Regions from separate parts of the Streptomyces sp. P9(2023) genome, predicted to be linked through region 1. Evidence: riboswitches for the same ligand, from Rfam matches in the RefSeq annotation. Region 1 holds a riboswitch; each other region holds the start of a gene.
The links. Region 1 has a riboswitch for cobalamin ahead of cobN (cobaltochelatase subunit CobN). Riboswitches for the same ligand answer to the same signal wherever they lie in the genome.
Positions count from the first base shown of each region.

Region 2: linked by a shared signal. The riboswitch ahead of Q5762_RS33155 (prenyltransferase/squalene oxidase repeat-containing protein) and the one ahead of cobN (cobaltochelatase subunit CobN) in region 1 are both predicted to bind cobalamin.
Region 3: linked by a shared signal. The riboswitch ahead of Q5762_RS23835 (energy-coupling factor ABC transporter permease) and the one ahead of cobN (cobaltochelatase subunit CobN) in region 1 are both predicted to bind cobalamin.
Region 4: linked by a shared signal. The riboswitch ahead of Q5762_RS25765 (cobalamin biosynthesis protein) and the one ahead of cobN (cobaltochelatase subunit CobN) in region 1 are both predicted to bind cobalamin.

Region 1 covers NZ_JAUPWM010000018.1:38,941-46,521, forward strand. The annotation lists gene Q5762_RS22365 (hypothetical protein) at 70-276, shown strand; partial or broken gene Q5762_RS22370 (hypothetical protein) at 495-653, shown strand; gene Q5762_RS22375 (SRPBCC family protein) at 829-1,260, shown strand; gene Q5762_RS22380 (precorrin-2 C(20)-methyltransferase) at 1,281-2,786, opposite strand; gene Q5762_RS22385 (precorrin-8X methylmutase) at 2,783-3,418, opposite strand; gene Q5762_RS22390 (cobalamin biosynthesis protein CobG) at 3,433-4,695, opposite strand; cobalamin riboswitch at 4,739-4,878, shown strand; gene cobN (cobaltochelatase subunit CobN) at 4,915-7,581, shown strand, end outside.
Region 2 covers NZ_JAUPWM010000046.1:6,263-13,843, forward strand. The annotation lists gene Q5762_RS33135 (ECF transporter S component) at 1-609, opposite strand, end outside; gene Q5762_RS33140 (ATP-binding cassette domain-containing protein) at 606-2,522, opposite strand; gene Q5762_RS33145 (energy-coupling factor transporter transmembrane component T) at 2,519-3,640, opposite strand; gene Q5762_RS33150 (SCO2322 family protein) at 3,637-4,338, opposite strand; gene Q5762_RS33155 (prenyltransferase/squalene oxidase repeat-containing protein) at 4,335-5,594, opposite strand; cobalamin riboswitch at 5,672-5,845, opposite strand; gene Q5762_RS33160 (hypothetical protein) at 5,977-6,276, shown strand; gene Q5762_RS33165 (MBL fold metallo-hydrolase) at 6,535-7,575, opposite strand.
Region 3 covers NZ_JAUPWM010000020.1:77,085-84,665, reverse strand. The annotation lists gene Q5762_RS23855 (NADPH-dependent 2,4-dienoyl-CoA reductase) at 1-1,534, opposite strand, end outside; gene Q5762_RS23850 (ATP-binding cassette domain-containing protein) at 1,697-2,548, opposite strand; partial or broken gene cbiQ (cobalt ECF transporter T component CbiQ) at 2,545-3,295, opposite strand; gene Q5762_RS23840 (energy-coupling factor ABC transporter substrate-binding protein) at 3,211-3,657, opposite strand; gene Q5762_RS23835 (energy-coupling factor ABC transporter permease) at 3,657-4,355, opposite strand; cobalamin riboswitch at 4,384-4,619, opposite strand; gene Q5762_RS23830 (PTS fructose transporter subunit IIA) at 4,734-5,138, opposite strand; gene dhaL (dihydroxyacetone kinase subunit DhaL) at 5,135-5,740, opposite strand; gene dhaK (dihydroxyacetone kinase subunit DhaK) at 5,757-6,749, opposite strand; gene Q5762_RS40025 (DUF4158 domain-containing protein) at 7,581-7,581, shown strand, end outside.
Region 4 covers NZ_JAUPWM010000024.1:56,184-63,764, reverse strand. The annotation lists gene Q5762_RS25770 (cobyric acid synthase) at 1-1,354, opposite strand, end outside; gene Q5762_RS25765 (cobalamin biosynthesis protein) at 1,351-2,316, opposite strand; cobalamin riboswitch at 2,348-2,493, opposite strand; gene Q5762_RS25760 (hypothetical protein) at 2,643-2,864, opposite strand; gene Q5762_RS25755 (anion permease) at 2,877-4,142, opposite strand; gene Q5762_RS25750 (alpha/beta fold hydrolase) at 4,518-5,645, shown strand; gene Q5762_RS25745 (hypothetical protein) at 5,811-7,355, shown strand; gene Q5762_RS25740 (VOC family protein) at 7,386-7,581, opposite strand, start outside.

The sequences.
Region 1 (7,581 bases):
TACCGGAGTTCCGGGCGTCGCGGTCGCCGTCGTCCACGACGACGTGGTGGTCCACCTCCAGGGTTCGGCGTGCGGAAGGCCGGCGAGGAGGCGAAGGTCGACGGCGACACCGTCTTCCAGCCGGCGTCCCTCTCGAAGCCGGACGCGTCGACGGTCGTCGCCCAGGCCGTCGGCGTCGAGGGCTGGGGGAAGCCCATCGCCCCGAACCTCCCCGGCTTCCGGCTCAAGGCTCGGCATCGTCGTCCTCACCAACGGCGCCCCGGCGGGCGTGGCTGACCCCGTCGCCCTCGACTTCTTCGACATCGCCCAGAACGGGATCCAGCCGCGACTGGATCCCGTTGGTCGACGGCCTCTACCAGCAGCAGGTGGACGCGGACCGGTCGGAGACGGACTACTCGCGCCGGCCGGCCGACGCGGCACCCGCGTAGGACGCCGACGCCTACACCGGCACGTACCGCAGCGACTACTACGGCCGGGCGACGGTCGCCGAAGTCGACGGCGGCCTCGGCCCCCGGATCGGTCCCGGGCCCCGGACGTACCCGCTGACCCACTACGACGGCGACACGTTCAGCTTCGAGACGCGCGGCGAGAACGCCGTCGGCCGGACCGAGGTCACGTTCTGCGGAGACGGGAAGACCGCCCTCCGTCGCTGACCCGGTGGCGCGTCGGCCGCGGGAGGACGACCCTTCGCCGTCCTTCGGCAGCAGGAGAAGTGGTGGCGCGGAACCTACGATGGTGGGTGAGGGCCCCATCCAGCCCAGGCTGCGTGAGGCCCCCGGCGGGCTGAAGCACGAGTCGAGCGCGAGCACACGGACAGCGAGGTGCGTGATGAGCAGGCTCGTAGAACAGATCGATGTCGACGCGCCGATCCAGACAGCATGGGACGGCCTCCACCGCGTGGAGGCGTATCCGCGGTTCCTCGAAGGAGTCCGCGAGGCCCGCCCGGAGGGCGAGACCCGGGCGCGCCTGAGCACGGACATGGGCGGCCGGACGAAGGAGATCCAGGCCGAGATCACCGACCGCGACCAGGAACACCTGATGCGGTGGAAGACCACGAGCGGTCCTGATATGTCGGGATCCTTCTCTCTGCTGCCCATCGACCAGGAGCACACCCGGGTCCAGGCGCGGGTCGAGTACGACCCGGGCACCGTCAAGGACACCTTCGGCGGGCCGAAGGGCTTCGCCCAGGTGCAGGCGATGGAGCGGCTCGTACGGACCGACCTGGAGCACTTCAAGCAGCTGGTGGAAGAGAAACGGTGACCTGGGCGGTGACCTAGGGGCTACGCCTCCGGGTACCGCCGCGGCGTCCACGTGATCGTGCGGCCGTCGCCGCGCTCGACCGCCCGGGTCTGGGAGGACCCGATCAGCAGCAGCGTGCGCATGTCGACCTCGCTCGGCTCCAGGGTCTTCAGGGTCACCACGCGCACCGACTGCTCCGGGCCGCCGACGTCCCGCGCCACGACCACCGGCGTCTCGGGCGAGCGGACGTCGAGCAGCAGCTCGCGGGCCGCCGCCACCTGGTGCGTACGGGACGTGGAGCCCGGGTTGTAGAGGGCCAGGACCAGGTCCGCCTCCGCCGCCGCGCGCAGCCGTTCCGCGATGACCTCCCAGGGCTTGAGGCGGTCGGAGAGGGAGATCGTGGCGTAGTCGTGGCCGAGCGGGGCGCCCGCCGCGGCCGCCGCCGCGTTCGCGGCCGTCACCCCCGGGAGGACCCGTACGGGAACGTCCGCGTACCGCTCCTCCGACGCCACCTCCAGGACCGCCGTCGCCATCGCGAAGACGCCCGGGTCGCCGCCCGAGACGACCGCGACCCGCCGCCCGCGCCGTGCCAGGTCGAGCGCGAACTCGGCGCGCTCGGACTCGACCTTGTTGTCCGAGCCGTGCCGCCGCTGGTCGGGGCGGAGCGCCGGGACCCGGTCGAGGTACGTGGTGTAGCCGACCAGGTCGTCGGCGTTGACCAGCGCGCCGCGCGACTCGGGCGTCAGCCAGGGCGCGCCCGCCGGGCCGGTGCCGACGACGACGACCTCGCCCCGCTCGCGGGACTCCGGCGCCACGGAGTCGATACGGGAGGGCAGCACGGCGACGGAGAAGTACGGGACCGTCTCCGGGTCGACGTCCGCCAGGGTCCCGGTCCGCTCCCCCGCCATGAACGCCCGCTCCACATACCGCGCGTCCTCGAGCCGGCCCGCCCGTTCGAGCGCGCGCCGCACGGTCGGGAACGTCCGGCCCAGCTTCATCACCACCGCCGAGTCCGTGCCCGCGAGACGGGCCGTCAGCTCGTCCTCGGGCAGGGTGCCGGGGACGATCGTCAGGACCTCCTCCGCCTCGCACAGCGGCTCCCCGAGCCGGGCGGCGGCGGCGCTGACCGAGGTGACGCCGGGGATGACGGTGGTGTCGTAGCGGTGCGCGAGCCGCTTGTGCATGTGCTGGTACGAGCCGTAGAAGAGCGGGTCGCCCTCGGCGAGCACGGCCACCGTGCGGCCGGCGTCCAGGTGCGCGGCGAGGCGGGCGGCGGCCTCCTCGTAGAAGTCGTCGAGCGCGCCCCGGTAGCCGCCCGGGTGGTCCGTGGTCTCCACCGTGAGCGGGTACATCAGCCGCTCCTCGATGTGGTCCTCGCGCAGGTGCGCGGCGGCTATGGCGCGCGCGATGGAACGGCCGTGCCGGGCGGAGTGGTACGCGACGACGTCGGCGGCCTCGATCGCCTTCACCGCGGCGAGCGTCATCAGCTCCGGGTCGCCGGGCCCGAGGCCGACCCCGTACAGCTTTCCGGTCGTGGTCCCGCTCATGCCTGGATCTCCGCTTCGTGGGCGAGGGCGTTGACGGCGGCGGCGGTCATCGCGCTGCCGCCGCGCCGGCCGCGTACGACGAGGTAGTCGAGGCCGAGTTCCTGGGCCGCCAGGGCGTCCTTGGACTCGGCGGCGCCGACGAAGCCGACCGGGATGCCGAGGACGGCCGCCGGGCGGGGCGCGCCCTTGGCGATCATCTCCAGGAGGTGGAAGAGCGCGGTCGGCGCGTTGCCGATGGCGACGACGGAGCCTTCGAGGCGGTCGCGCCAGAGTTCGAGGGCGGCGGCGCTGCGGGTGGTGCCGAGCTCGGCGGCGAGCGCCGGCACGGACGGGTCGGAGAGCGTGCAGACCACGTCGTTGTCGGCGGGCAGCCGCTTACGTGTGACACCGCTGGCGACCATCTGCGCGTCGCACAGGATCGGCGCGCCGGCGCGCAGGGCGGCGCGGGCGCGGGAGACGACGTCCGGGGAGTAGGCGAGGTCGCGGACGAGGTCGGTCATGCCGCAGGCGTGGATCATGCGGACCGCGACCGTGGCGAGGTCCGCGGGCAGCCCCGCGAGATCGGCCTCGGCGCGGATCGTGGCAAAGGACTCGCGGTAGATCGCCGCGCCGTCCTTCTCGTAGTCGAACATCCTGTTGCTCTCGCTCATCTCGTGGTTGCTGAGGGGGTGCGGGCCGCCGCGACGGCGTCGGGAAGGTCTGTACGGGGGGTGGGGCGGCCGTCCACGAGGTAGGTGCCCTCGCCGGTGGCGACGACGTCGACCCACGCGGGGGCCTGCGGGTGGCCGCACCGGCGCTCGCACCCGGAGAAGTGGACGGGGAGGCCGCCGCGGCCCGGGTCGGCATCGGCGCGGACGTCGGCGAGGGACTTCGCGCAGCCGGGGCGCCCGGTGCAGGCGCCGACGCCGACCCAGGGGGAGCGGGGGTCGGTGATCAGGCCGTACGTGTCGAGGGCGCGCAGGCGGTGCGCGGCGGCGGCCCGGTCGGGGAAGCCGGTGACGACGGCACCCCGCCAGGGGGTGAGCCGTACGTCGCCGCCGCTCTCCGCGAGGGCCCGAAGCTGGGCCGCCGTGAACCGCCCGAGCGGCGCGAGGACGTGCAGGGCGGTCCCACCGAGCGGCCCGGGCAGGGGCGGGGCGCCCTGGGACATCTCCCGCGCCGGTACGGGCTCCGCCGCGATCCCGGCTCCGCCGAGGGCGCCGGCCAGGTCCGGCACGCGGTCCTCGGGCAGTTCCCGCACCCGCCAGGCGCCGTTCCCGGCGGTACGGGCGGTGTCCAGGAAGGCCCCGGCGGCGGCGAGCGCGGCGCCGGGGGCGTCGGCGTCGGCGACCAGGAAGTCCTGGCCGCCCACCCGGAGCCGTACCGAACGCGGCCCGGGCCCTCCTGCGATCAACGTCACATCTCCGCCGAGCCCTGCCACGTCCCCGCGCCCGTCGTCGAGGACGAAGAGGAACCGCCCGGAAAGCGCCGCCGTCCACGCCCGCCCGCACAGCAGCGAGTCCAGCTCGCGGGCCCACAACTGCACGTCAGCACGGCCGAGTCCGTCGAGCCCGGCCGTCGGCGAGGCCACGATGTTCCGGACCCGCTCGTGGGTCGCGGAGGGCAGCAGTCCGGCGTCCGCGAGCACCTCCGCGAGCTCCGCCCCGCACCCCTCACCGAGCCCGCGCAGCTCCACGTTCCCCCGCGAGGTGACACTGACCGACCCGTCGCCGAGATCCTCGGCGGCCGCCGCCAGAACCATGACCTGACGTACCGTCAACAACCCTGCGGGCAGCCGCAGTCGGGCCAGCCGTCCGTCATCGGCGGCATGCAGCCGAAGCGCCCCGGGGCAGGCGTCACCACGGTCCCGTACGGGCGGTTCGCCCGGGTTGGGCGTTGTGGGTGGGGTGGGCGGCATGGCCGCGAGCATACCCACGCCGTCAGCGGTCCCCACCCGGCCCGGAAGGCGCACGATCTACTATGCAATCCGGCATGGGGTCCCAGGACCCCGGGGAGGAAGCCCGGTGAGAATCCGGCGCGGTCCCGCCACTGTGAGCCAGGCCCCGTGAGGGGTCGGGTGAGTCAGGAACTCCTGCCGTCCACACGACCACCCGGGGCGCGGACAACCCCGAGGAAGGCCTGCGCACGCATGCGAATTCTGTTGCTGTCGCACTCCGACACCGACCTGCTCAGCGCCCGTGCGGCCGGCGGTCCGGTCGAGTACCGGTTCGCCAACCCGTCCCGGCTCGCCCTGGACGACCTCGGCGGGCTCCTCGACGGCGCCGACCTCGTTCTCGTACGGCTCCTCGGCGGGCTGCGGGCCTGGGAGGACGGGCTCGACGCGCTGCGCACCGCCGGAAAGCCGCTCGTCGTGCTCAGCGGCGAACAGGCCCCGGACGCCCAGCTCATGGAGGCGTCCACCGTCCCCGTCGGCGTCGCCACCGAGGCCCACGCGTACCTCGCGCACGGCGGCCCGGCCAACCTGGAGCAGCTCGCCCGGTTCCTCTCCGACACCGTGCTGCTCACCGGCCACGGCTTCGAGGCCCCGGCCGCCGCGCCCACCTGGGGTCCCCTGGAGCGCGCCCCGCGTACGGAGACCGGCCCGACCGTCGCCGTGCTCTACTACCGCGCCCACCACATGAGCGGGAACACCGCCTTCGTCGACTCCCTCTGCGAGGCGATCGAGGACGCGGGTGCCCAGGCCCTGCCGCTGTACGTCGCCTCCCTGCGCGCCCCCGAGCCCGAGCTGCTCGAAACGCTCCGGCGCGCGGACTCGATCGTCACCACCGTGCTCGCCGCCGGTGGCACCAAGCCGGCAGAGGCGCAGGCCGGCGGCGACGAGGAGGCCTGGGACGCGGGGGCGCTCGCCGCCCTCGACGTACCGATCCTGCAGGCGCTCTGCCTCACCGGATCGCGCGCGGCCTGGGAGGAGAACGACGAAGGGCTCTCCCCGCTGGACGCCGCCAGCCAGGTCGCCGTGCCCGAGTTCGACGGCCGGCTGATCACCGTCCCGTTCTCCTTCAAGGAGATCGACGAGGACGGCCTCCCGGCGTACGTCGCCGACACCGAGCGAGCCGCCCGTGTCGCCGGGATCGCCGTGCGCCACGCCCGGCTGCGGCACATCCCGAACGCCGAGAAGAAGCTCGCGCTCGTCCTCTCCGCGTACCCGACCAAGCACTCCCGGATCGGCAACGCGGTCGGCCTGGACACCCCCGCCTCCGCCGTGGCCCTGCTCAGGCGGCTGCGCGAGGAGGGGTACGACTTCGGTCCCGTGGAGGAGATCCCCGGCCTGGTCTCCGGTGACGGCGACGAGCTGATCTACGCCCTGATCGAGGCCGGCGGCCACGACCAGGACTGGCTGACCGAGGAGCAGCTCGCCCGCAACCCGGTCCGCATCCCGGCCGCCGACTACAAGCGCTGGTACGCGACCCTCCCGGAGGAGCTGCGCGAGGGCGTCGAGCGGCACTGGGGGCCGCCGCCCGGCGAGATGTTCCTCGACCGGTCCCGTAACCCCGAGGGTGACATCGTCCTCGCCGCCCTGCGGCGCGGGAACCTGCTGATCCTCATCCAGCCGCCGCGCGGCTTCGGCGAGAACCCGATCGCGATCTACCACGACCCCGATCTCCCGCCGTCCCACCACTACTTGGCTGCCTACCGCTGGATCGCGGCGCGCGCCGAGGACGGCGGTTTCGGGGCGGACGCGATGGTCCACCTCGGCAAGCACGGCAACCTGGAGTGGCTGCCGGGCAAGAACGCGGGCCTGTCGGCCGCGTGCGGCCCGGACGCGGCGCTCGGCGACATCCCCCTGATCTACCCGTTCCTGGTCAACGACCCGGGCGAGGGCACCCAGGCCAAGCGGCGCGTGCACGCGACCCTGGTCGACCACCTGGTGCCGCCGATGGCCCGCGCCGACTCCTACGGCGACATCGCGCGCCTGGAGCAGCTGCTCGACGAGTACGCGCAGATCTCCTCCATGGACCCGTCCAAGCTGCCCGCGATCCGCGCGCAGATCTGGACGCTGATCCAGGCGGCGAAGCTCGACCACGACCTGGGCATGGCGGACCGCCCGGCGGACGACGGCTTCGACGACTTCCTGCTGCACGTCGACGGCTGGCTGTGCGAGGTCAAGGACGCGCAGATCAGGGACGGTCTGCACGTGCTCGGCGGGGCGCCGGTGGGCGAGGCGCGGGTCAATCTCGTCCTGTCGATCCTGCGCGCCCGCCAGATCTGGGGCGGCACGCAGGCCCTGCCGGGTCTGCGCGAGGCCCTCGGCCTGGACGAGTCCGCCGCGACCCGGACCACCGCCGACGAGGCGGAGGCCACGGCGCGCGAGCTGGTCGAGGCGATGGAGGCGGCGGACTGGTCCGTGGACGCGGTCGCGACCGTCGCGAAGGCGTACGGCCCCGATGTCGCCGCCGTCCTCCGGTTCGCGTGCGAGCAGGTGGTGCCCCGGCTGGCGGCGACCACCGACGAACTCACCCACGCCGTCCACGCGTTGAACGGCGGCTTCGTCCCGGCGGGCCCGTCCGGCTCGCCCCTCCGGGGCCTGGTCAACGTGCTGCCGACCGGCCGGAACTTCTACTCCGTCGACCCCAAGGCCGTCCCCTCCCGCCTCGCGTGGGAGACCGGCCAGGCGCTCGCCGACTCGCTCCTGGAGCGCTACCGCTCCGACAACGGCGAGTGGCCGACGTCCGTGGGCCTGTCCCTCTGGGGTACGAGCGCGATGCGCACGGCCGGCGACGACGTGGCCGAAGCCATGGCGCTGCTGGGCATCCGCCCCACCTGGGACGACGCCTCGCGCCGGGTGAACGGCCTG
Region 2 (7,581 bases), on a different contig from region 1:
ACCGAGGCCGCCGACGGTGACCCAGCCGTACAGATTGGTGACGGTGCCGTACGCGAACGCCGCCACGAACCCGTACGCGGACAGCATCAGCAGCTCGCCCCGGCCCCGGAGCGTGTCGGGGCCGGGGAGCAGGCCGGCGCCCATGGTGAACCAGCCCATGGCGAGCATCTGGACCGGCATCCAGGGGCCCACACCGCCTGTGAGCAGGGCGGACGCGAACATCGTCACCGCGCCGAGGACGAAGCCGAAGCCCGGTCCGAGGACGCGCCCGCTGAGCACCATGAGGAAGAACATCGGCTCCAGACCGGCCGTACCGGCCCCGAGCGGCCGTAGCGCCGCCCCCACGGCGGCGAGCACGCCGAGCATCGCGACGGCCTTCGCGTCCATCCCGCAGTCGGCGATCGTCGCGACGACGACGGCGATGAGGAGGGGGAGCAGGGCGGCGAAGAACCAGGGGGCGTCGGCGGCGTGGGTGGTGACGGCGGAGGAGCCGTCGGCGAAGAGGGGCCAGGCGACGGCGGCGAGTCCGACGAGGGAGACGAGGGAGAGGGCGGCGATGGAGCGGGGGCCGAGGCGGATGGGCCGGGTGGTCCGCGTCGTGGTGCTCACAGGGCCTCCCTGACCTGCTCGACGGTGAGCCAGGGCTGCGGGGCGAGGATCTTGGCGACCTGCGGGGAGAAGGCGGGGGAGGAGACGACGACCTCGGCGGTCGGGCCGTCCGCGACGACCTCGCCGCCGGCCAGGATCACCACCCGGTGCGCCAGCTCGGCGGCCAGCTCGACGTCGTGCGTGGCCAGCACGATGGCGTGACCGGCGGTAGCGAGTTCGCGCAGGTGGGCGACGAGGCGGGCCTTGGCCGCGTAATCGAGGCCGCGGGTCGGCTCGTCGAGGAGGAGGAGCGGGGGGCGGCCGGTGAGGACGACCGCGAGCGCGAGGGCAAGCCGCTGGCCTTCGGAGAGGTCGCGGGGGTGGGTGTCGTCCGCCACGCCGGGCAGCAGCTCGGACACGAGGGCCCGGCAGGCGCCGGGGGTGGCGCCGGCGTCGGTGTCGGCGGCGGAGCACTCGGCGGCGACCGTGTCGGCGTACAGCAGGTCGCGGGGTTCCTGCGGTACGAGCCCGACGTGGCGGATCAGCTCGCGGGGGTCGGTGCGGTGGGGGGTGCGGCCGGCGACGAGGGCGGCGCCGGAGGTGGGCGCGACGATGCCGACGAGGGCGCTGAGCAGCGTGGACTTCCCGGCCCCGTTACGCCCCATGAGCGCGACGGTCTCGCCCGCCTCGACCTGGAGGTCCACGCGGCGGAGCGCCTCGACGCGGTCGCGGCGGACACCGAGGGCGCGGACGTCGACGAGGGGGGTGGTGGGGGCGGGGGCGGTCGCGCGGGGGCGCGTGCGCCGCCGGAACAGGCCGATTCCCCCACCCCACCCCTTCCCGAAACCCCGCCGGGGGCTGGTGGAGGGCTGATCCCCGGGGGCTACCGCCCCCGGCCCCGACTGTGCGGCAGCTTCGCGCCCGGGGGTGGCTGAGCCCGTGTCGGCGGGGTCGGCCGTTCGGGGAGAGGGCCGGCTTTTCAGCCCGTCCGGGGGTCCCCCCACGCCCCTGGGCGTAGGGGGAGTTTGAGGACCGGGGGTCTGGGGGCGGAGCCCCCAGTTACGGGAAGGGGCGGGGTGGGGGAGAAGCCCCGCAGGGCCCCCCACCGGCGCACCCGCCCCCGGCGCCCGCCCCGCCAACCGGGCGCGCAGGTCGGCGGACCGCCGGCGCGCGTCCCGGACAGTGAGCGGCAGCGGGCTCCAGCCCGCCAGCCGCCCCAGCGCCACCACCGGCGGGTGGACCGGCGAGACCGTCATGATCTCCGCCGGCGGGCCCATGACCCCGTCCGGCAGCAGTAGCACCTGGTCCGCGTACTGCACCACCCGCTCCAGCCGGTGCTCCGCCATCAGGACCGTCGTGCCCAGGTCGTGGACCAGCCGCTGCAACACCGCGAGGACGTCCTCCGCCGCCGCCGGGTCCAAGGCGGACGTCGGCTCGTCCAGGACCAGCACCTCCGGGTGCGGAGTCAGCACCGAGCCGATCGCCACCCGCTGCTGCTGCCCGCCCGAGAGCGTGGCGATCGGCCGGTCGCGCAGCTCGGCAAGCCCCAGCAGGTCCAGCGTCTCCTCCACCCGCCGCCGCATCACCGCCGGCGCGAGCCCCAGGGACTCCATCCCGTACGCCAGCTCGTCCTCGACCGTGTCCGTCACGAAGTGCGCCAGCGGGTCCTGGCCGACCGTGCCGACCACGTCCGCCAGCTCCCGCGGCTTGTGCGTCCGGGTGTCCCGGCCCGCGACCGTGACCCGCCCGGTCAGCGTGCCGCCCGTGAAGTGCGGGACCAGGCCCGACACCGCGCCGAGGAGCGTCGACTTGCCGACGCCCGACGGCCCGACCAGCAGGACCAGTTCGCCCTCGGGGATCGTCAGGTCGATGCCCTGAAGCGTGGGCGCCGCGCCGTCCCCGTACCGCACCGAGACGTTCTCGAACCGGATCACGACGACTCCTTCGATACGGATGCGGATACGGATGCGGATACGGGCACAGGCGCCACGAACGCGGGCACCAGGCCCACCAGCAACGACACGGCCGGCCACAGCGGAAGCTCCGGCGCCACGAGCGGTACGACACCCGGGTGCAGCGCCTCGTACGCGTACCCGTTCGCCCAGATCATCAGCGCCGCCACAGCCACCCCCGACCCGGCGACGAGCCAGGCCCGTACGCCCCACCGGTCCGGCCGGTACCGGGTCCGTACCGCCCGCCGACCGCCGAGGCGGAGCCCGGCCATGGCCGCGACAAGACCGGCGACGACCAGCGGAAGCCCGTACCCCGCACCCTCCGCCGCCAGCAGCCCGTACGAGCCCGCGCACACCCCGAGCAACCCGCCCAGCGTCAGCACGTTCGTCGTCCGGCGGACCGCCCGCGGCACCTGCGCCGTACGGCCGTACCCCCGCGCGTCCATCGACGCCGCCACCGCGATCGAGCGCTCCAACGCGCCCTCCAGGACCGGCAGCCCGATCTGGAGCACCGCCCGCACCCCGCCCGTCGGCCGCCCCCGCAGCCGTCGCGCGGTCCGCAGCCGGACCACGTCGGCCACCATGTTCGGCGCGAAGGTCATCGCCACGACGACGGCGACCCCCGCCTCGTACAGCGCGCCCGGCAGCGACTTGAGCAGCCGCGCCGGGTTCGCGAGCGCGTTCGCCGCGCCCACACAGATCAGCAGGGCCGCCAGCTTCGCGCCGTCGTACACCGCGAAGACGACCTGCTCCGCCGTCACCCGGCCGCCGATCCGCACGCCCTGCGCCCACTCCGGCATCGGCACCTCGGGCAGCGTGAACAGCTCGACGCTCCCCGGGATCGCCGAGCCGAGCACCACCGAGAACACCACCCGCAGGGCCACCACGAAGAGGCCCAGCTTCACGAACGCCCCGTACGAGCGCGCCCAGGGCGCGTCCGTGCGCCGGGCCGCGACGACATAGCCCGCGACGGCGACGACCTCGGCGAGGAGCAGCGGGTTGGTGGTACGGGAGGCGGCGACGGCCAGGCCGAGCGCCCAGAGCCACCAGGCGCCCGCGTGCAGCGCGTTGGAACGGCTCGCCTCGGGGGCACGGATCATGCGCGGCGGCGGGCCTTCCAGAGCGCGGCGCCACCGAGGACGAGCACGGCGGCGCCGCCCACGACGATCCCGACGGACGGCCCGCCGTCACCGTCACCGTCCACGGTCTTGGAGGCCGTCATGTTGGGATCCCCGGTGGGCAGGTGTTCCGTGGAGAGTGGGTTCGGCTCCGTCGCCGCCACCTGCTCCCCGCACCCCTTCGCCGGGTATCCGGCGATCCCGCACAGCAGCGCCGCGCTGTCGTACCGCAGCGGCTTCGCCACCGCGGCCAGCGCCTCCGCGCCCGTCGCGTCCGTACGGACCTGCGCGCAGCCCGTCCTGATCGCCGGCGTGGGCGGAGTCTCCCCCTCCGGGGCGTCCTGCGGGGTGCCGAAGTCCACGACGACCGCGACCCGCTTGGTGCTGGCCTTCGCCTCCGTACCGCCGCAGATCGCCGAGAAGTCGGGGGCCGCGGAGGGCCGGGAGGCGTCGCTCGTGTCCTCGCTGACCGCGAAGCGGAAGCCGACCGCGTCCCCGTCGGAGGGCCGGGCGATCGCCGGGCCCTGCGTCGCGTACGACCAGGTCGTCCCGCCGCCGTCGTTCTCCCAGTACGACCAGTACCGGTAGCCGGCGGCCTGCGCGGGAGCGGCGACGGCCAGCGTGAGGACCACACCGCCGACGACTCCGGCCGCCGATCCGAGCAGCCGGGGCGCCCTCACTTCCTGCGCCCGCTCAGCAGGAAGCCGATCCCGACGCCGACGACCATGCCGATGCCGATGATCCACCACAGGTCGAAGGAGCCGGAGTCGTCGTCGCTCGCCTGCGGCGCCGCGGACGGCACGGCCTTCGGCGCGGGGCCGGTGGCAGCCAGCTCCTGGAGGAGGTCGGTCGAGCCGAAGGCGCGCGGGTCGACGTGCATCGCCTTCGCGGCCAGGATCAGCTGCGCGTACGCGGCCGGGCCGCTCTCCTTCGCCCAGGCGACGGAGTTCTGCTGGAGCCACCTCAGCGCGCCGGCCGCCTCCTGCGTGGCACCGGCCGCGGCGAGCGCGACGACGGCGTCGGCGGTGTTGCCGTGGTCCGGGAGCTCGGTCGGGTCGGTGGCGCCGGGCATCGGCGGGGTGTTCAGGTGGCCGGTCTTCGCGAGCGCCGTGGCCAGGTAGGAGGCGCCGTTGAGCGCGGCCCGGTCCATCGTGCGCTTCGCCGAGTCCGTGCAGGTCGGGGTCTGCTGGGGGTTCACGCCACGCGCGGTGATGCCCTTGCCGAGCCCGGCGAGGGTGGCGGCGGCCGTCGCGTCGGCGTTCGCGAGCAGCTTGCCGTCCTTGTCGGGCTGGTACGCGAAGGCGCCCGGGCCGTCCTCGGCGGAGCAGGGCACGGCCAGGCCGAGCAGGGCGTCGTACGGGGTCTTCCCCTCGGCCGACCTGACCTCGCCGGGCTTCTGGCCGAGCGCGGTGAGCGCGCTGAGGACGATCGAGGTGGAGTTGGCGTCGCTGGGGCTGCCGGGGTTGTAGCCCCAGCCGCCGTCCTTGTTCTGCACGCTCTTCAGCCAGCTCGCACCGGCCTCGGCGGCCTTGGCGAGCGGCTCCGGGTCGGTGCTCGCGCGCTTGACGCCGGTGAGGGCCTGGACGGCGACGGCGGTGGCGTTGGTGTCCAGCATGGTCGCCTGGTCACAGGCCTTTGCCGGGTCCGGACGGAAGGAGGCGAAGGCGCCGGTGGCGCACTGCTGCTTCGTCAGCCAGGCCACGGCCTCGTCGGCCGGCTGCATGTTGCTGGTCGTCTGGGCGATGAAGGCGAGCGACTGGCGCCACACACCGTCGTACGTCGGGTCCTTCGTGCCGTAAAGACCGGCGGGGACCGCCGGTGGCGCCGGGGTCGTGGAGGTGGAGGGGGACGGCGCGGCGGACGCGACGGGGGCGAAGCCGGTGCAGAGCACCGCTGCGGCTGCGAACGCGGCGGCGCCGCGGCGGACGGTGGTCATGCGAGCTGTGGCCTCTCCTGCGGCCGGGCACCGGCACGCTTGAGGCACCAGGCTCGGCTCCGTATTCCTCGACGGTGCCGGCGGTCACGTCCCGGGCGGGGCAATCCGACTTCCGTCCTCGAAAGCTCGAAGGCTCGAAGCTCCAGGACTCGAAGCTCGAAGGACGGTCACGGTTGCGGGTCAGCGCCGGATTCGCACCGGCTTCCCCCCGTACGGGTGTGAGGACGACGCGCCCACTCTACCGGCCCGTACACGGCCCGGCCGGTGGGTACCGACCGGGTGCGAGGCGCCTCACACGCAGGCTGCCGGGGCCCGTGCCCGCTGTGCCACGCTGACCGCGGTTCGGGAGGACGGCGTCTCACGGGGGTGCGGAATGCGGCCGTTGACGGAGACCGATCCGCGTCGGGTGGGCGCGTACCGGTTGCTCTACCGCCTGGGGGAGGGCGGCATGGGCTGCGTCTACCTCGGCCGTTCGCCGGGCGGGCGGACGGTCGCGCTCAAGGCGGTGCACGGCGCGCTGGCCTCCGACCCCGGTTTCCGCAAGCGGTTCGCCCGCGAGGTCAGGGCCGCCCAGTCGTTGCGGGGGCCGGGACCGTACCCGTCCTGGATGCCGACCCGGAGGCGGCGGTGCCCTGGCTGGCCACGGCGTACGTTCCCGGGCCCGCGTTCTCGGAGGACGTGATCGCGTACGGGCCGCTGCCGGGGGACGCCCTGTGGCGGCTTCTCTCCGGGCTCGCCCACGCGCTCGACGGGGGGCACCGGGCGGGCCTGGTGCACCGGTGGCCCTGCCGACCGGAATCCTCGGAGCCTTGGCCTCCCCGGTCGTCCTGAGCGCGTCGCTGCTCCGGATCGTCAGGGCCTGAGCCGGCGCGCGCGGGGGCCGCAGGGCCTGCGCCGGCCCTCGGCCCGCGCGCCCTCACACCGCCACGCCCGCGCGCCCTCACACCGCCACGTACGTCACCGGGTCCGTGCCCGCCATCGCCTCCGCGCGGCCCAGCTTCACCAGCCGGCGCAGATGCGCCTCGGCCTCGCTGACGGCGATGGTCCGGGAGCCGTACGGAATCTGCTCCCACGGGCGGTTCCACTCCATCCGCTCGGCGAGCTGCCAGGGGGTGAGCGGGGTCGCGAGGAGGTCCAGGAGTCCGGTCAGCCGCTCCTCGTGGTGGTCGAGCAGTTCCCGTACCCGCCCGGCCGCGTCGGCGAAGGCGTACTGGTGGGCGGGGAGCACCTCGGCCACGCCGAGCCGCCCGATCCGCTCCAGCGAGTCCAGGTAGTCGCCGAGCGGGTCCGTCGCGGTGGCATCGTCGGGGTCCTCGTAGAGGCCGATGTGCGGGGAGATCCCGGGCAGCAGATGGTCACCGGAGAAGAGCCGGCCGTGCCCGGGCAGTTGGGCCGGGTGCTCCTCCTCCAGGTGCAGGCAGACGTGGCCCGGGGTGTGGCCGGGCGTCCAGATCGCGCGCAGCCGGCGGCCCGCGAGGTCGAGGAGTTCGCCGGGGACGATCTCGCGGTCGGGGAGGGCGGAGCGCAGCCCGGGCAGGGTGCTCGCGCGGCGGCCGGAGGCCCGGGTGGCGAGGAGCGGCGCGGTGTGCTCCTCGGGCGCGCCGACGGCGGCCAGCTTGCGGGCGAGGTAGTCCAGCCAGGTACCGGGCTCGGACTCGCGGGTGCGGCGGACGACGGCGGTGTCGGCGGCGTGCATCGCGATCCACGCCCCGGACGCCTCACGGACCTGCCCCGAGAGGCCGTGGTGGTCGGGGTGGTGGTGGGTGATGACGACCCCGTGCACTTCCCGTACGGAAGTACCCAACGCGTCGAGCCCGTCCGAAAGTTCCGTCCAGGACGCCGGATCGTCCCAGCCGGTGTCGATCAGTACGGGCCCCCGGTCGGTGTCGACGACATGGACCAGGGTGTGGCCGAGCGGGTTGTCCGGGATGGGGACCCGGATCGACCAGACGCCTCCGCCGTGCTCGGTCACCTGGCTCATGGGCCC
Region 3 (7,581 bases), on a different contig from region 1:
CGAAACCGATGCCGCCGGCGCCGATGATCGCGACCCGCTCGCCGACCGGCGCGCCGTCGCGCAGGACGTCGAGGTAGCTGACGACGCTCGGGTGGTCGACGCCCTCGATCTCCGGGGTACGCGGGGTGACGCCGGTGGCGACGACGACCTCGTCGTAACCGTCCAGATCGGCGGCCGTGACCGGGGTGTTCAGCCGGACCTCGACCCCGCGCTCGTCGAGCTGGACGCGGAAGTAGCGGAGGGTCTCGTCGAACTCCTCCTTGCCCGGCACGCGCTTGGCGACGTTCAGCTGGCCGCCGATCTCGCTCGCCGCGTCGAACAGGGTGACGGAGTGGCCGCGTTCGGCGGCGGAGACGGCGGCGGCGAGGCCGGCCGGGCCCGCGCCGACGACCGCGATCCGCTTGGCGAGCCGGGTGGGGGAGAGGACCAGTTCGGTCTCGTGGCAGGCGCGCGGGTTCACCAGGCAGGAGGTGATCTTCAGGCTGAAGGTGTGGTCCAGGCAGGCCTGGTTGCAACCGATGCAGGTGTTGATGGTGTCCGCACGGTCCGCGGCCGCCTTGGCGACGAAGTCGGGGTCGGCCAGGAAGGGGCGGGCCATCGAGACGATGTCGGCGCGGCCCTCGGCGAGGATCTGCTCGGCGACCTCGGGGGTGTTGATGCGGTTGCTGGTGACGAGCGGGATGGACACCGAGCCCATCAGCTTCTTGGTGACCCAGGTGTACGCGCCGCGCGGGACGGAGGTCGCGATGGTGGGGATCCGGGCCTCGTGCCAGCCGATGCCGGTGTTGATGATGGTCGCGCCGGCCGCCTCGATCTCCTTGGCGAGGGAGACGACCTCCTCCAGCGTCGAGCCGCCGGGGACCAGGTCCAGCATCGACAGGCGGTAGATGACGATGAAGTCCTCGCCGACCTGCTCGCGGATCCGGCGGACGATCTCCAGCGGGAAGCGCACCCGGTTCGCGTAGCTGCCGCCCCAGCGGTCGGTGCGGTGGTTGGTGGCGGCCGCGATGAACTCGTTGATGAGGTAGCCCTCGGAGCCCATGACCTCGACGCCGTCGTACCCGGCGGCCTTGGCGAGCTCGGCGCAGCGGGCGTAGTCCTCGATGGTCTGCTCGACCTCGGCGTCGGTCAGCTCGTTCGGTACGAAGGGGCTGATCGGCGCCTGGATGGCGCTGGGGGCGACGAGCCCGGGGTGGTAGGCGTACCGGCCGAAGTGCAGGATCTGCATCGCGATCCGCCCGCCCTCGGCGTGCACGGCGTCGGTGATGTGCCGGTGCTCGGCGACCTCCTCCTCGGTGGTCAGCTTGGCGCCGCCGTCCCAGGGGCGGCCGGCCTCGTTGGGCGCGATGCCGCCGGTCACGATGAGCCCGACCCCGCCGCGGGCGCGCTCGGCGTAGAAGGCCGCCATGCGCGCGAACCCGTTCTCGGTCTCTTCGAGCCCGACGTGCATGGAACCCATGAGAACCCGGTTGGGCAGGGTGGTGAAGCCGAGGTCGAGCGGGCTCAACAGGTGGGGGTACGGGGTCGAGGTCATCGGGGGCGCCTCCTCGCGCGGAATCGTCACCCCTTGTTCTAAGCGACCCCGACCCGGTTGTGCAACTAGTTGCAGAAGGCTGGCCGAGTGATCTGTACTACTACTCGGTAACCGCTGGGCGCCCATGGCGCGCACGAAGGCGACCCATGGGCGTCGCCGGGCTCAGGGCGTGCGCTGTCGTGGCACCTCCCATGCGGCCAGGTCTTCCGCCGTGCGCGGCCCGCGGGCGTCCGGGGCGATCAGGCCGTGCGCGCGCATCAGGCGCGTGACCGCCATGCCCCAGGGGCGGCGCAGGCGGGCCGCGTCCAGCAGGGCGTCGTCGGCGAGCAGGGCCTCGACCGGGCCCGTCCGCAGACCGTGGGGCGAGAGGACGGCGGCCTCGTCCGCCCAGCGCAGCGCCAGGTCGACGTCATGAGTCGCCATCACGAGCGTCGTGCCCGAATCCCGCCGCCGCCCCAGCACCTCAAGCAGACGCTCCTGGCCGTGCGGATCGAGCCCGGCCGTCGGCTCGTCCATGATCAGGACCCGGGGGCGCATCGCCACGGCGCCCGCGATCGCGGCTCGCTTCCGCTGACCGTACGAGAGCAGGTGCGTCGGCCGGTCCTCCAGTGCGACGATGTCCAGCGCTTCGAGCGCCTCGCGCACTCGGAGCCGTACCTCCTCCTCCGGAAGCCCCAGATCCATCGGCCCGAACGACACGTCCTGCCCGACCGACGCAGCGAAGAGCTGGTCGTCCGGATCCTGGACGACCAACTGCACGGTCGTCCGCAGGCGCGTCAGCCCCTTCCGGTCGTACGACACCTCCTCGCCGTCCAGCCGGAGCGCGCCGCTGACGCAGCGCAGGCCCCCGCTCAGCAGCCGCAGCAGCGTCGTCTTGCCGCCGCCGTTGCGGCCGAGCAGGGCCAGCGCCCGGCCCTCCGGCACGGCGAAGTCGACGCCGTCGAGGACCACCGGGCCGTCCTCGTAGCCGAAGGTGGCCTTCACCAGTTCCACGACAGGGGATGCGGGACTCACGGCAGTGACCTTTCCAGTACGAGAGTGAGGGCGACGAGGCCGGCCGGCAGGCCGGCCGTCGAGGCGAGGAACCGGCCCGAGACCGCGGCCTCGGGCACCAGGACCCGCAGCGTCCCGTCGTATCCCCGTTCCGGCCAGGCCGGCCTGCAGACGCTGCGCCCGGTCGAAGGCGCGGACGAACGCCGTCGCGCCGAGCCCGGCGAGTGAACGCCAGGTCGCCGCCCGCGTGGTCAGCCCCAGCCGGGCCGCCTGTGCCTGTCGGATTTTGGATATCGCATCCAAAAGGAGAAAGCTGATCCGATACATCACCAACGCCACATCCACGACCGGCGCCGGCACCCCCGCCCGCACCAACCGCGGCAGTACATCGGATACGGGCGTGGTGAAGGCGAAGAGCAGCACGCCCAGGGACGCGGACGACGTCCGCAGCAGCAGTTCGCCCGCGTGTACCGGACCGTCCTGCGCGAACACCACCAGTCCCCGGGGCCCGCCCACTTCGGACAGGAGCGGGACGGCGCCCGTGACACAGAAGCTCAGCGGGATGCGGAACGCCCGCCACAGCTGGCGCCCCGGCACCCCGGCCGGACCCAGCAGGACGGCCAGGGTGGCCGCCGCGACCAGCACGGCCCCCGGCCACGCCGGCAGACCGACCGCGCAGAGCGTCAGACCGAATCCGAGCACGGCCTTCTCGGAAGGATGGCGGCGGCACCAGCGACTGCTGTGCGCCGCCGCGTCGATCGGCAGCACCGGCGGCTACTCGTCGCCGGACGCCGGACGCCGGACGCCGGCCGCAGCGCCTTCGCGTCGGCCCGGGCCTCGCCCTGCTTGCGGCCCTTGTGCAGACCGAAGTAGTACGCCAGCACCCCGGTGCCGAGCGCCGCCTGAAGAGAGAAGAGCGCCGACTCGATCTCGCCGGACGGCGGCTCGTAGAGCGGGCTGAACCACGGCTCGTAACCCGGATCGATCTCCGTGATCGCCGTCTCCGCCTCGGCGTCGGCTCCGGTGAACGGCTCCTCCTTGTGGTCGCCGAGCCCCAGGACCAGCGGGAGCACCGCCAGCGCCGCGACGACGAGCAGAAGCAGGCTGTTGATCTTCGCGTTCCGGCTCATCAGGCGCTCGCCTCCGCGGTGTCGGCCTTCTTACGGGACGGGAGCAGGACCCCGAGCCGGGTCAGGTCCCCCTTGCTGGACTGCGACAGCAGCCGCATCACGAGCACGGTCAGCAGACCCTCACTGACGGCGAGCGGGAGCTGCGTCACGGCGAAGATCCCGCCGAACTTGGCCAGCGCCCCGAGCACACCGCTGCCCGGGTCGGGGAAGGCGAGCGCCAGCTGGACGCTGGTCACGCAGTACGTCGATAGGTCGGCGACGAACGCGCCGAAGAACACGCTCACCATCAGCGGCACGTCGAAGCGGCGCAGCAGCCAGTACGTACCGAAACCGGCCCACGGCCCGACGATCGCCATCGAGAACACGTTGGCGCCCAGCGTGGTGAGCCCGCCGTGCGCGAGCAGCAGAGCCTGGAACAGCAGGGTGATCGTGCCCAGGACCGCCATCACCCACGGCCGGAACAGGATCGCGCCCAGGCCGGTACCGGTCGGGTGGGAGCAACTTCCCGTCACCGACGGGATCTTGAGCGCGGAGAGTGCGAACGTGAACGCGCCGGACGCGCCGAGCAGCAGGGTGGACTCGGGGTTGGCCTTGACCTCACGGGTCAGCGCGCGGACACCGTGGACGACGAATGGAGTGGACGCGACGCCCCAGGCGACCGCGTGCACAGGGGGCAGATACCCCTCGGCTATGTGCATGGTCGGGAGACCCTCTCCAGCACCTCGTGGATGGACAACGCACCCTGGCCGGTCTCCTGGCTGACGGGTCATGCCGCCGCGGCTCCGCCTTCCCACACCACCGCGGTCTCCCACGGCGGTCCAGTGGCTTCCCCGGAGGGATGGAGCCGGACTTCCCGATCACAGTGGCGAGGGCCGCACCGGTACCGCACCGGTACCGCACCGGTTTCCCGTACACCAAGGCGCTGTGGCATTAGTGGGTTGACCAGGTACATCACAACACGGGTGCGCCCCCGGACGGTGTGTGACCAATCTCCCGCGCGCCCCCGGCCCGCGCCGCAGGGGTTCCGGGCGCCCCCGGCCCGGGGCCGGGGGCTGCTCCCGGAACGGCTCCCGGACTCACTCCTTCCGGTACGCGTACGCCTCCGTCGCCGCGGCCGCCACCGCGTCCAGGTCGCCGCCCGCACTCGCCGTGACGAGTGCGGCGACGGCGCCCTCGACGAACGGGGCGTCCACGAGCCGCGCCCCCTCCGGCAGCTCGTCGCCCTCGGCGAGCAGCGCCTTGACCGTCAGGACGGCGCTGCCCAGATCGACGAGGAGGGCCACCCCGGCACCCCCGTCGACCGCCTTCGCCGCCTCGACGATCCGCTCCGAGCTGGTGCCGAGCCCCCCGTCGGGGGTGCCCCCGGCGGCGGCGACCGGCGCGGTCGCCCCGCCGCCCGCGAGCCCCCGGGCGAGAGCGGCGACGGAGTCGGCGACGGCCGCGCTGTGCGAGACGAGCACGATGCCCACCTGACCGGTCATCCGGCGGCCACCTCCGCGAGCGCGGCGATCAGGAGCGCCGACGAGGTCGCCCCGGGGTCCTGGTGTCCGACGGACCGTTCGCCCAGGTAGCTCGCCCTGCCCTTACGGGCCCGGAGGGGTACGGTCGCGAGGGCGCCGGCCTCGGCCGCGTCCCGGGCGGCGGCGAAGGAGTCGCCGAGGGCCTCGGCCGCCGGTACGAGCGCGTCCAGCATCGTCTTGTCCCCGACCTGGGCCCCGCCCAGCTGCCCGACGGCGGCGACCCCGGCGGCCAGCGCCGTCGCCAGGTCCTGCCGGGTCACCGACGCGGCCTCGCCGAGCGCCTTGCCGGTGTGGCGCAGCAGCGTCCCGTACAGCGGCCCCGAAGCGCCCCCGACGGTGGAGATCAACTGTCGCCCCGCGGTGGTGAGTACGGCCCCCGGTGTCGCGGGCGGCTCCTTGTCCAGGACCTCGGTCACGGCGGCGAACCCCCGCTTCAGGTTGGCGCCGTGGTCGGCGTCGCCGATCGCCGAGTCGAGCTCGGTGAGGTGGTCTGCCTCCCGGTCGACGGCGGCCCTGGCAGCGGCCAGCCAGCGACGGAAGAACGCGGCGTCGAACTCGTTCACTTCGTTCATCCTTTCCTCACCGGCCCCAGCGCAGAGCAGCCGTCTGCACGGGCGCGTCCCAGAGCCGCAGCAGCTCCCCGTCGGCCTCGCAGAGCGTCACCGAGCATCCGGCCATGTCGAGCGAGGTGACGTAGTTGCCCACCAGCGTGCGGGCGACCGGCACCCCGCGCTCGGCCAGCACGCGCTGCACCTCGGCGTTGAACCCGTACAGTTCGAGCAACGGCGTGGCGCCCATCCCGTTCACCAGGGCGAGGACCGGCCCGGACGGCCGCAGGTCCTCCAGTACGGCGTCGACGGCGAAGTCCGCGATCTCACGCGAGGTCATCATCGCGCGCCGTTCACGCCCCGGCTCGCCATGGATCCCGATACCCAACTCCAGCTCACCCTCGGGCAGTTCGAAGGTGGGGCTGCCCTTCGCGGGCGTCGTGCAGGCGCTCAGCGCGACACCGAAACTCCGCGACCGCTCGTTCACCCGCCGCGCGATCGCCTCCACCCGCTCAAGCGGCGCGCCCTCCTCGGCAGCGGCCCCTGCGATCTTCTCGACGAAGAGCGTGGCGCCGGTTCCGCGCCGCCCGGCGGTGTACAGACTGTCCGTCACCGCCACGTCGTCGTCCACCAGGACCTTGGCGATCTGGATGCCCTCGTCCTCGGCGAGCTCGGCGGCCATCTCGAAGTTGAGGACGTCACCGGTGTAGTTCTTGACGACGAACAGCACGCCCGCCCCGCTGTCGACGGCGGCGGCCGCCCGCACCATCTGATCGGGCACGGGCGAGGTGAACACCTCGCCGGGGCACGCGGCCGACAGCATCCCGGGCCCCACGAACCCGCCGTGCAGCGGCTCGTGCCCGGACCCGCCGCCGGACACCAGCCCCACCTTCCCGGCGACGGGCGCGTCCCGCCGCAGCACGACCCGGTTCTCGACATCGACCGTAAGTTCAGGATGGGCGGCGGCCATGCCCCGGAGCGCATCGGCGACCACGGTCTCCGGGACGTTGATCAGCATCCTCATGGGTACCTCCTGGTGGGGTGAGCAGGCGAGCCGCTGAGCAGGGTTTCTTCTGGCCAGAGCAGGTGAAGCGAATTGTTGATCTCGGCGGTTCGTGACGACTGGGGGCGGTTCTGGGCGGTACTGATGTCGACTCAATGTTGACTCAATGCCGACTCTTCCTGATGATGCATCAGGTTTGGGTCGAGGGAACGAGCATGGCGAATGCGCATCATGGCGCAATTGTCGACGCGCGGTCGTTGGCGCGCACCGGTGCGTCATCGGCCGGATCTGGGGCGATTCTGATTCCAGGGTGCACGGGGAGTCGACGGCTTAGGAAGTGGGTCCCGTCCTATGGGTAGGACCCTCCCGATCGTCGGGCCTCCAGCGCACCCAGCGGCTGGGGCTTTGGAGTCGAGGCTTCTCCGGCCACGCCGGATCATGGGCGGCCGGTGTCAGTGGGGCCTCCTGGACTGCCGCGACCCGATGACCAAGCGCAGCCGAGGGGATCGTGGAGGGTGCAGAGTGTCCTCCCGTGGATCGCAAAGCATCTGCACCGCGTGAGTTAGAGGCAATGCAACGTCAGGCCTGGGCATGCCTCAGTGACGCCGCGATGCCTGCCCACCAGCGGCTGGCGTCGGGATCCCAGGTCCCCGATCGACCTGTTCCCGATGACGCACCACGTGGAGTGCGTGGCGATCCTGGAGCCGGTGAAGAAAGCTGCCTGAGCTGGGGTTTTGCGGGTGCGCTTCATGGGAGGTGTGGGCGTTACGGGCGGCATCTCGACGCTGAGATGACGCTCGTTCTGATGGGGCGTCAGGTGAATTCCGAGGGGGCGGATCGCGGTGCGCACCGA
Region 4 (7,581 bases), on a different contig from region 1:
ACGCCCGCCGGAACCCGTCGCTCTCCAGCGAGCCGTGCCAGTGCGTGCCCCAGACCGCGCCGACCCGGCACCCGTCCAGGAAGGGTTCCCCGCCCAGCACGTCCGCGACGCCATGATGGATCTCGTACCCCTCGACCCGCTCCCCGAGCGCCTCACCCACCGGCCGCGCGAGCGTCTTCTCGGCCGCGAACCGCACCCGTACGGGCAGCAGCCCGAGCCCGTCCACCGACCCCGCCTTCGACTCGACGTCGTCCTCGATCAGCTCCCCGAGCACCTGAAAGCCGCCACAGATGCCAAGCACCGGCCGCCCCTCGGCGGCCCGCCGCGCCAGCGCGTCCGCGAGCCCGCGCTCACGCAGCCACGCCAGCGCCTTCACGGTCCCCCGCGTCCCCGGCACGACCACCAGATCCGCGTCGACCAGCTCCTCCGCCCGGTCCACGAACCGCACGACGACACCAGGTTCGGCGGCGAGCGCGTCGACATCGGTGAAGTTCGACATCAACGGCACCGCGCACACGGCGACCCGCAGCACGTCCGCGCCGACCGGCGGCGCGACGACCGACTCGCGGACGGCGCCCCGCAGGGAGACCCTCCCCCAAGGTCTCGACTTCGCTCGACCAGGGGGCACCCCCATCCCGTCCTCCTCGTCGATGCCGAGCCCGTGCGCGTACGGCAGCACACCGAAGGTCCGGCGCCCGGTGAGCCCGTACAGCATGTCGAGCCCGGGCTCCAACAGCGAGACGTCGCCACGGAACTTGTTCACGAGATAGCCCGCGATCAGCTCCTGATCCTCGGGCGCGAGCAGCGCCGTCGTACCGAAGAACTGGGCGAACACCCCGCCCCTGTCGATGTCTCCGACCACGAGGACCGGGAGGCGCGCGGCCCGCGCGACGCCCATGTTCACGATGTCCGTACGCCGCAGGTTGATCTCGGCCGGACTGCCCGCCCCCTCGCAGATCACGGCGTCATACGTGCCCCGCAGCTCCTCCAGGCACGCCATCACGGGATCGAACAGCTCCTTCTGCCTGCCCCCGTGGTAACCACGGGCGCTCAACTCGCCCACCGGCTTGCCCATCAGGACGACCTGACTGGAGCGGTCGCTGCCCGGCTTCAGGAGTACGGGGTTCATGAGCGCGGTCGGCTCGACCCGGGCCGCCTGCGCCTGCATGGCCTGCGCCCGGCCGATCTCCGCGCCCTCCCGGGTCACGAAGGAGTTCAGGGACATGTTCTGCCCCTTGAACGGGGCGACCTTCACACCCTGCCGGACCAGCCAACGGCAGATGCCCGCCGTGACGACACTCTTGCCGGCGTCGGACGTGGTCCCGGCGACCAGCAACCCCCCACCACGCTTCATGCCTTCCTCCGCTTCAGCGCGCCCGCAACGATCCGTCCGCCCACGCAGGCGGCCAGCGTCAGCGCCGTCACCCGGCGCGACAGCCGGACCGCCCGTTCGATGTCCGCGACCTCCACGGCCCGCCCCTCCCCGTTCAGTACCGGCCGGTGCTCGACCCGACCGCCGTACGAGAGCGTCCCGCCGAGCCGTACCCCGAGCGCCCCCGCGAACGCCGCCTCCACCGGGCCCGCGTTGGGGCTCGGGTGCTTCGCCGCGTCCGTACGCCAGGCCCGGACCGCGCCCTTGGTGTCGCCGCCGACGGCGGCAAGCGCGGCCGTCAGCCGGGCGCCCGGCCAGCCGGCCACGTCGTCGAGCCGGGCCGAGGCCCAGCCGAACCGCCGGTACTTCGCGGACTTGTGGCCGACCATCGCGTCCAGGGTGTTCACCGCCCGGAACCCGACCAGACCGGGAACGCCCGCGACCGCGCCCCAGAACAGGGCCCCCACCACCGCGTCGGAGGTGTTCTCGGCGACGGACTCCACGACCGCGCGGGCCATCGCCGGACCGTCCAGGGCCTGCGGGTCGCGCCCCACCAGATGCGGCAGCCGCTCGCGGGCCACCTCCAGGTCGCCGGCGGCCAGGGCCCCGCCGATCGCACGGGCCTCCCGGCCCAGGGTCGTACCGCCGACGACGGCCCAGACGGCGGCGGCGGTCAGCGCGGCGGAGGCCCGGGGGTGGTCGCGTACGGTACGGGCGGCCAGCGCGGCGGCGCCCGCGGCGCCCGTCACGCAGACGGCGGTGTGCAGCGCGCCCCACCCGCGGTGGTCGCGCCAGACAAGTTTCTCGACCGCCCCCGCGGCGCGTCCGAACGCGGCGACCGGATGGCCGCGGCGGGGGTCGCCGACGATCAGATCCGCGGCCAGACCGGCGGCGGCGCCGTACGCGAATACACCTGTGGCTGCACTGCGGCTGCGGCCGGGCATGGCGGTGTGTCCTCACTCAGGGTCCGCGCCCTGGCTCGACGTGACCGGCGGCGAGAGTTCCTGACTCCCGGGGGTTCGACTCCCCGGTCACAGTGGCGGGACCGCGCCGGATTCGCACCGGGCTTCCTCTGCTTGCCGCCGTAATGGCCCCGGAAGTCCACCACGTGTGCGAACACCCGTCAACTCACCCTTGACCTGCGGCGGGACAGTGTGCGGAGCACCACACGCCGCCCGCACGGCACCCCGGAACGACGACCGGGCGGGCCGCACCCGAAGGTGCGACCCGCCCGGCCGTGCGAAGCGGGGTCGTCGTGGACCGCGATCGGTCAGACGACGATCAGATAGATGCCGTACGCGACGGCCGCCGCGCAGAACGCGAAGCAGGCGTACGCGCCGGTGCGCGCAAGCGCGGCCGAGCCGCCCTGGGTGGCGGCCTGCTCCTGCTTGGAGAGGCCGATGATGCCGAGGGTGAAGAGGCCCACGAGGGCGACGGTCGCCACGAGGCTGACTCCGAAGACGGAGCCGAGAGCTGCCCAGTCGATCTTCATGTCGTCCGTTCCTTACACCGCGGCCGAGGCGGCGGGGGCTGCCGGGTCCGCGGGGGCCGGCGAGGGGATGGTGGTCTTGAGGTGGTCGTCCGCGACGGCGGCCACGGAACCGGCCGGGGCCGGCGGGGTGACGGCCGCGATGGCGGTGGTCACGACGCCCGCGGGCTCGTCGTCGATCTCGTCGGCCGTGACGTTGTGCTGGTCGACCGGCTTGCGGCGGGACAGCGCCCAGATGACGCCCGAACCGGCGACGAGGAGGACCGCGACGAGGGCGACGCCCCAGCTGCCCTGCTTGGTGAGGAACTCGGCGCCGGCGCCGACCAGACCCGCGGCGGGCAGGGTCAGACCCCAGGCGACGAACATCCGGGTGGCGGTCGACCAGCGGACGACGCCGCCCTTGCGGCCGAGGCCCGCGCCCATTACGGCGCCGGAGCAGGACTGGGTGGTGGAGAGCGAGAAGCCCAGGTTGGACGAGGCCAGGATGACCGTCGCGGCGCTGGTCTGGGCGGCGAAGCCCTGCTGCGGCTGGAGGTCGGTGAGGCCCTTGCCCATGGTGCGGATGATGCGCCAGCCGCCGAGGTAGGTGCCGAGCGCGATGGCGACACCGGCGGAGACGACGACCCACATCGGGGGGTTGGAGCCGGGGGCGAGGACGCCGCCGGTGACCAGGGCGAGGGTGATGACACCCATCGTCTTCTGGGCGTCGTTGGTGCCGTGCGCGAGGGAGACGAGACCGGCGGAGGCGATCTGGCCGGCCCGGTAGCCCTTGGCCGTGGACTTCGTGTCCGTCTTCGCGCCGATCCTGTACGTCAACTTGGTGGCCGCCATCGCGGCGAGGCCGGCGACGAGCGGCGCGGCGATCGCGGGGATCAGGACCTTGCTGACCACGGTCGAGCCGTTGACGGCCGACCAGCCGGCCGACATCACGGCCGCGCCGATGAGTCCGCCGAAGAGGGCGTGGGAGGAGCTGGACGGCAGACCCAGGAGCCAGGTCAGCAGATTCCAGAGGATGGCGCCGACGAGCGCCGCGAAGATCACTTCGGTACGAATGCCCTGTTCGTTGATGATCCCGCCGGAGATCGTCTTGGCGACCTCCACGGACAGGAACGCACCGACCAGGTTGAGAACGGCGGACATCGCCACCGCGGTCTTGGGCTTGAGGGCACCGGTCGAGATGGTCGTCGCCATCGCGTTGGCGGTGTCGTGGAAACCGTTCGTGAAATCGAACACGAGAGCTGTCACGACCACAATCGCGAGCAGCAGCGTGAGGTGTTCCATTTACCCAGGCAATCGTTTGACGTCAGTGGCTGGACGAACGTAGGCAACCTGAGTGAACGGAAGATGAACTGGGTCGGGCGTTGTGGTGTTCCAAATCGGGGTCCGGGCATTCCGCTTGACCCCTCGAACGCCCCGCGTGAACGCTCTGTCCACGATGTGGGCGCCCTGCGACCCCGGGTAATCCGTGCCGCCACAGGGCCCCGGCGAACCCGTCCGCTTCGTCCCGGCTCGCCCCGTGTCAGCCCGTGGACGCCCCAGGCGTCCCGTCAGCCCACCGGGGGACCCCTGAAGGAGACGCACGTCACTCCGATCGGGGACGGCCACGGGCGGGTTCGTCCGGTGGCAGCCCCGGCCCCGGCTGCCGACACTGGGGACGTGCGCCCGGCTACAGCGACGGCAGCGGCCGTCACCACTCTGCTCGGTGCCGGCGCGGCCGCGTTCGCGGCCGGCCGGTACGCCGGCGACGTCGCCCTCAGGGCGACGTCCGGCCGGCCCCTGCCCGGCGACCCCCGGCTCACCGTGCACGCCACGGGTCCCGGCCAGGTCACCCTCACCCGCAGCCTCGCCTCCCTGCGCCCCGGTACGTACGGGATCGAGGGCCCCGACGTCCACGCGGTCGTCGGCCCCGTCCTGGACCGGGTCCCGCACACCGCCGACACCGTCGTCCGCCGCCTGGAACGCGTCGAGCACGGCTCCCTGGAGCCCGGCGTCCGGGTCCGGCTCACGCCCGAGCTGCACAGCGGGGACCCGCACAGTGCCCTCGGCGTCACCCACGAGGACGTCGAGATCCCCGGCGAGCTCGGCTCGCTGCCCGCCTGGCTCGTCCCCGGCCCGCGCTCCACCTGGGTCATCGCCCTGCACGGCATCGGCACCACCCGCCGGCACCCCCTGAACCTCGTCCCCTTCCTCTCCCGCCGGTCGATCCCCGTCCTCTGCCTCTCCTACCGCGGGGACGAGGGCGCGCCCGCGTCCCCGGACGGCCTCGGCCACCTCGGCGACTCGGAGTGGCGGGACGTCGACGCCGCCATCCGCTACGCCGTCCGCCGGGGCGCCGAACACGTCGTGCTGCACGGTTGGTCCACCGGCGCCTCGATGGCCCTGTACGCCGCCGCCGAATCCGGCGTACGGGACGTGATCCGCGGCCTCGTGCTGGATTCCCCGGTCCTCGACCGGGAGGTCACCCTGCGCAACCTCGCCGCCGCCCACCGCGTCCCCGGCCCCCTGCTGCCGCTCGCCGTCCGCGCCGCGACGGGCCGGGGCTGGCCGCACGGCGACCGGCTCCCGGAGGCCGCCGACCCGGCCGCCCTGCGCGTACCGACGCTCGTGATGCACGGCCCCGACGACACGATCGCCCCCTGGGAGCCCTCCCTCGAACTGGCCGCCCGCCGCCCGGAACTGGTCAGCCTGCACACCGTCCGCGGCGCACCGCACGCCGCGATGTGGAACGCCGACCCGGTCCGCTACGAAGAGGCCCTGCGCCGCTTCCTCACCCCTCTTCTGTAGGTGTCCCGCGGGCTGCCGACAGGTCTCCGCCGGGCCTCCCGGAGGCCACCCGCGGGATTCCGCAAACCCTCCGGCGGGCCGCGCGCCGGGCCCCGGCCGAGGGCCGCGCGACGGCGTATTCGATTCCGATTGGGCTTTCGGGCCGTCAACGGGAAGACTGCCCCCGTGACGTCTCGAAAGCCCGATGAGCATTTGGCGCGCAACTCCAGACTCCGACTTGTCCGTCCGCGGGCACTCGCCACCGCCCGGCGGGCCGTGACGAACCGGCGCACGCGCCCGGCCCCGCGCCCGCCGGAGGGCACTCCGCCCCGCGCGGAACTGGCCCGCCAGGCACGGACCGTCCTCGCCGACGCCGTACGGATCGCCCGCTGGGCCGCCCTCGACGGCGGGCCCGAGGCCGCCGCCGACGCCCGCCCCCAGGCCGTCCCCGCCCCCCGCGACACGACCGCCGGCGAGGCGACCGGCCAGGCAGCCACCGCCGCCGCTGCCACCGCCCCCGGCACCCGCGCCGGTACCGACCCCGCGACCCGCGCCCTGCCGCACCAGGAACGGGCCGCCGCCGCACTGGACCTGACGCCCGGCCAGATCCGGGCCGGCTGGGACCGGGCCCGGCTCGCCGGACTCGTGGAGCTCCACGGCGACACCGCCCGCCCCGGCTGGCGGCTGCACGCCTGGGACCGCGACGACTCCGCCGTGCTGCGCGGCTGGGTCGCCCTCTTCGACGCCTGGTCCCTGGTCCACCCCGCCCCCGAGGACGTGGCCCCCGGCGCCGTCGCCGAGGTCGTCGAGGCCGTCCCCCAGGTGCTCTCCCTCCTCCAGCTCTCGGCCGGTCCGGTGACCGTCCCCGCCCTGCTCGACCTGCTCGGCCAGCGCGTCGACGAACTGCGCGAGGAGCGCTGCGAGGTCCCCGTCGACGCACCCGCCGAGGGCGCCGTCGCCGGCTCCCCCGGGGACACCCCGCCCGCCACCGGCCCCCACGGGCTCGCCGCGCTGCTCGACTGGGCCCTGGAGGGCCTCGCCGCCGTCGGCGCGCTGACCCTCGGCGAGGGCCCCGAGGGCCGTCAGGCCACGCTGACCCCGCTCGGCAACTGGGCGGTCTGGGTCAAGCTGGAGCAGATCTGCGTCGCCGCCCAGAGCCCGGCCGGCAACATCGAGCAGTCCGCCGAGGACATGCTCCGCGGCTGCGCCGGCCTCACCCCCGGGCCCGCCCGCGACGAGTACCGCGCCTGGCTCGCCGCGCGCACCCTCTCCAGCGCCGTCGCCGAGCTCCTCGCCGTCGCCCGCGGGGAGGACGCCCTGCTGCGCGGCCTCGCCTTCGAGGCGCTGCGGGTCGTCGGAGCCCCCGCAGAGGCGGAGGTCCGGGCCGCGGCCGAGGAGGTCTCCCTCCGGCCGTACGCCCTGCTCTGGCTCGCCGAGTACGAAGGCGCCGACCCCGACGACGCCCCGGACGTGCTCACCCGCGAGGAGGCCACCTGGCTCTGGGTGGACACCGCCGCGGCCGTCGCCGACCACGGTGAGAGCACGCTCCTCGTACGTCACCTGGAATCGGCCGTCCAGGGCACGGTCCCGGCGCTCCTCGACGAGATCCGCGCCGTCGGTCACCCCCGTACGGTCCAGGTCCTGGTCGCGCTCGCCGCGGCCCACCCCGACCCCGCCCTCGCCAAGGCGGTCCGCCGGGCGGCCTTCCAGGTGCACACCGGGGGAGCCTGACGGCAGCGCCCGGGCCCCCGCGCCCGGGCCTCAGCCGGTGGCCCCCGGCAGATAGGTGCCGAAGCTCCAGACGTTCCCCTCGCCGTCGCGCGCGATGTAGTCCCGCGAGCCGTACTCCTGGTCCGTCGGCGGCATCAGGACCTCGACGCCGTGGGCCACCGCCCGCGCGTGGTGTTCGTCCACGTCGTCCACGTGGACGTACACCCCGCTGGGCCCGGACCCCTCG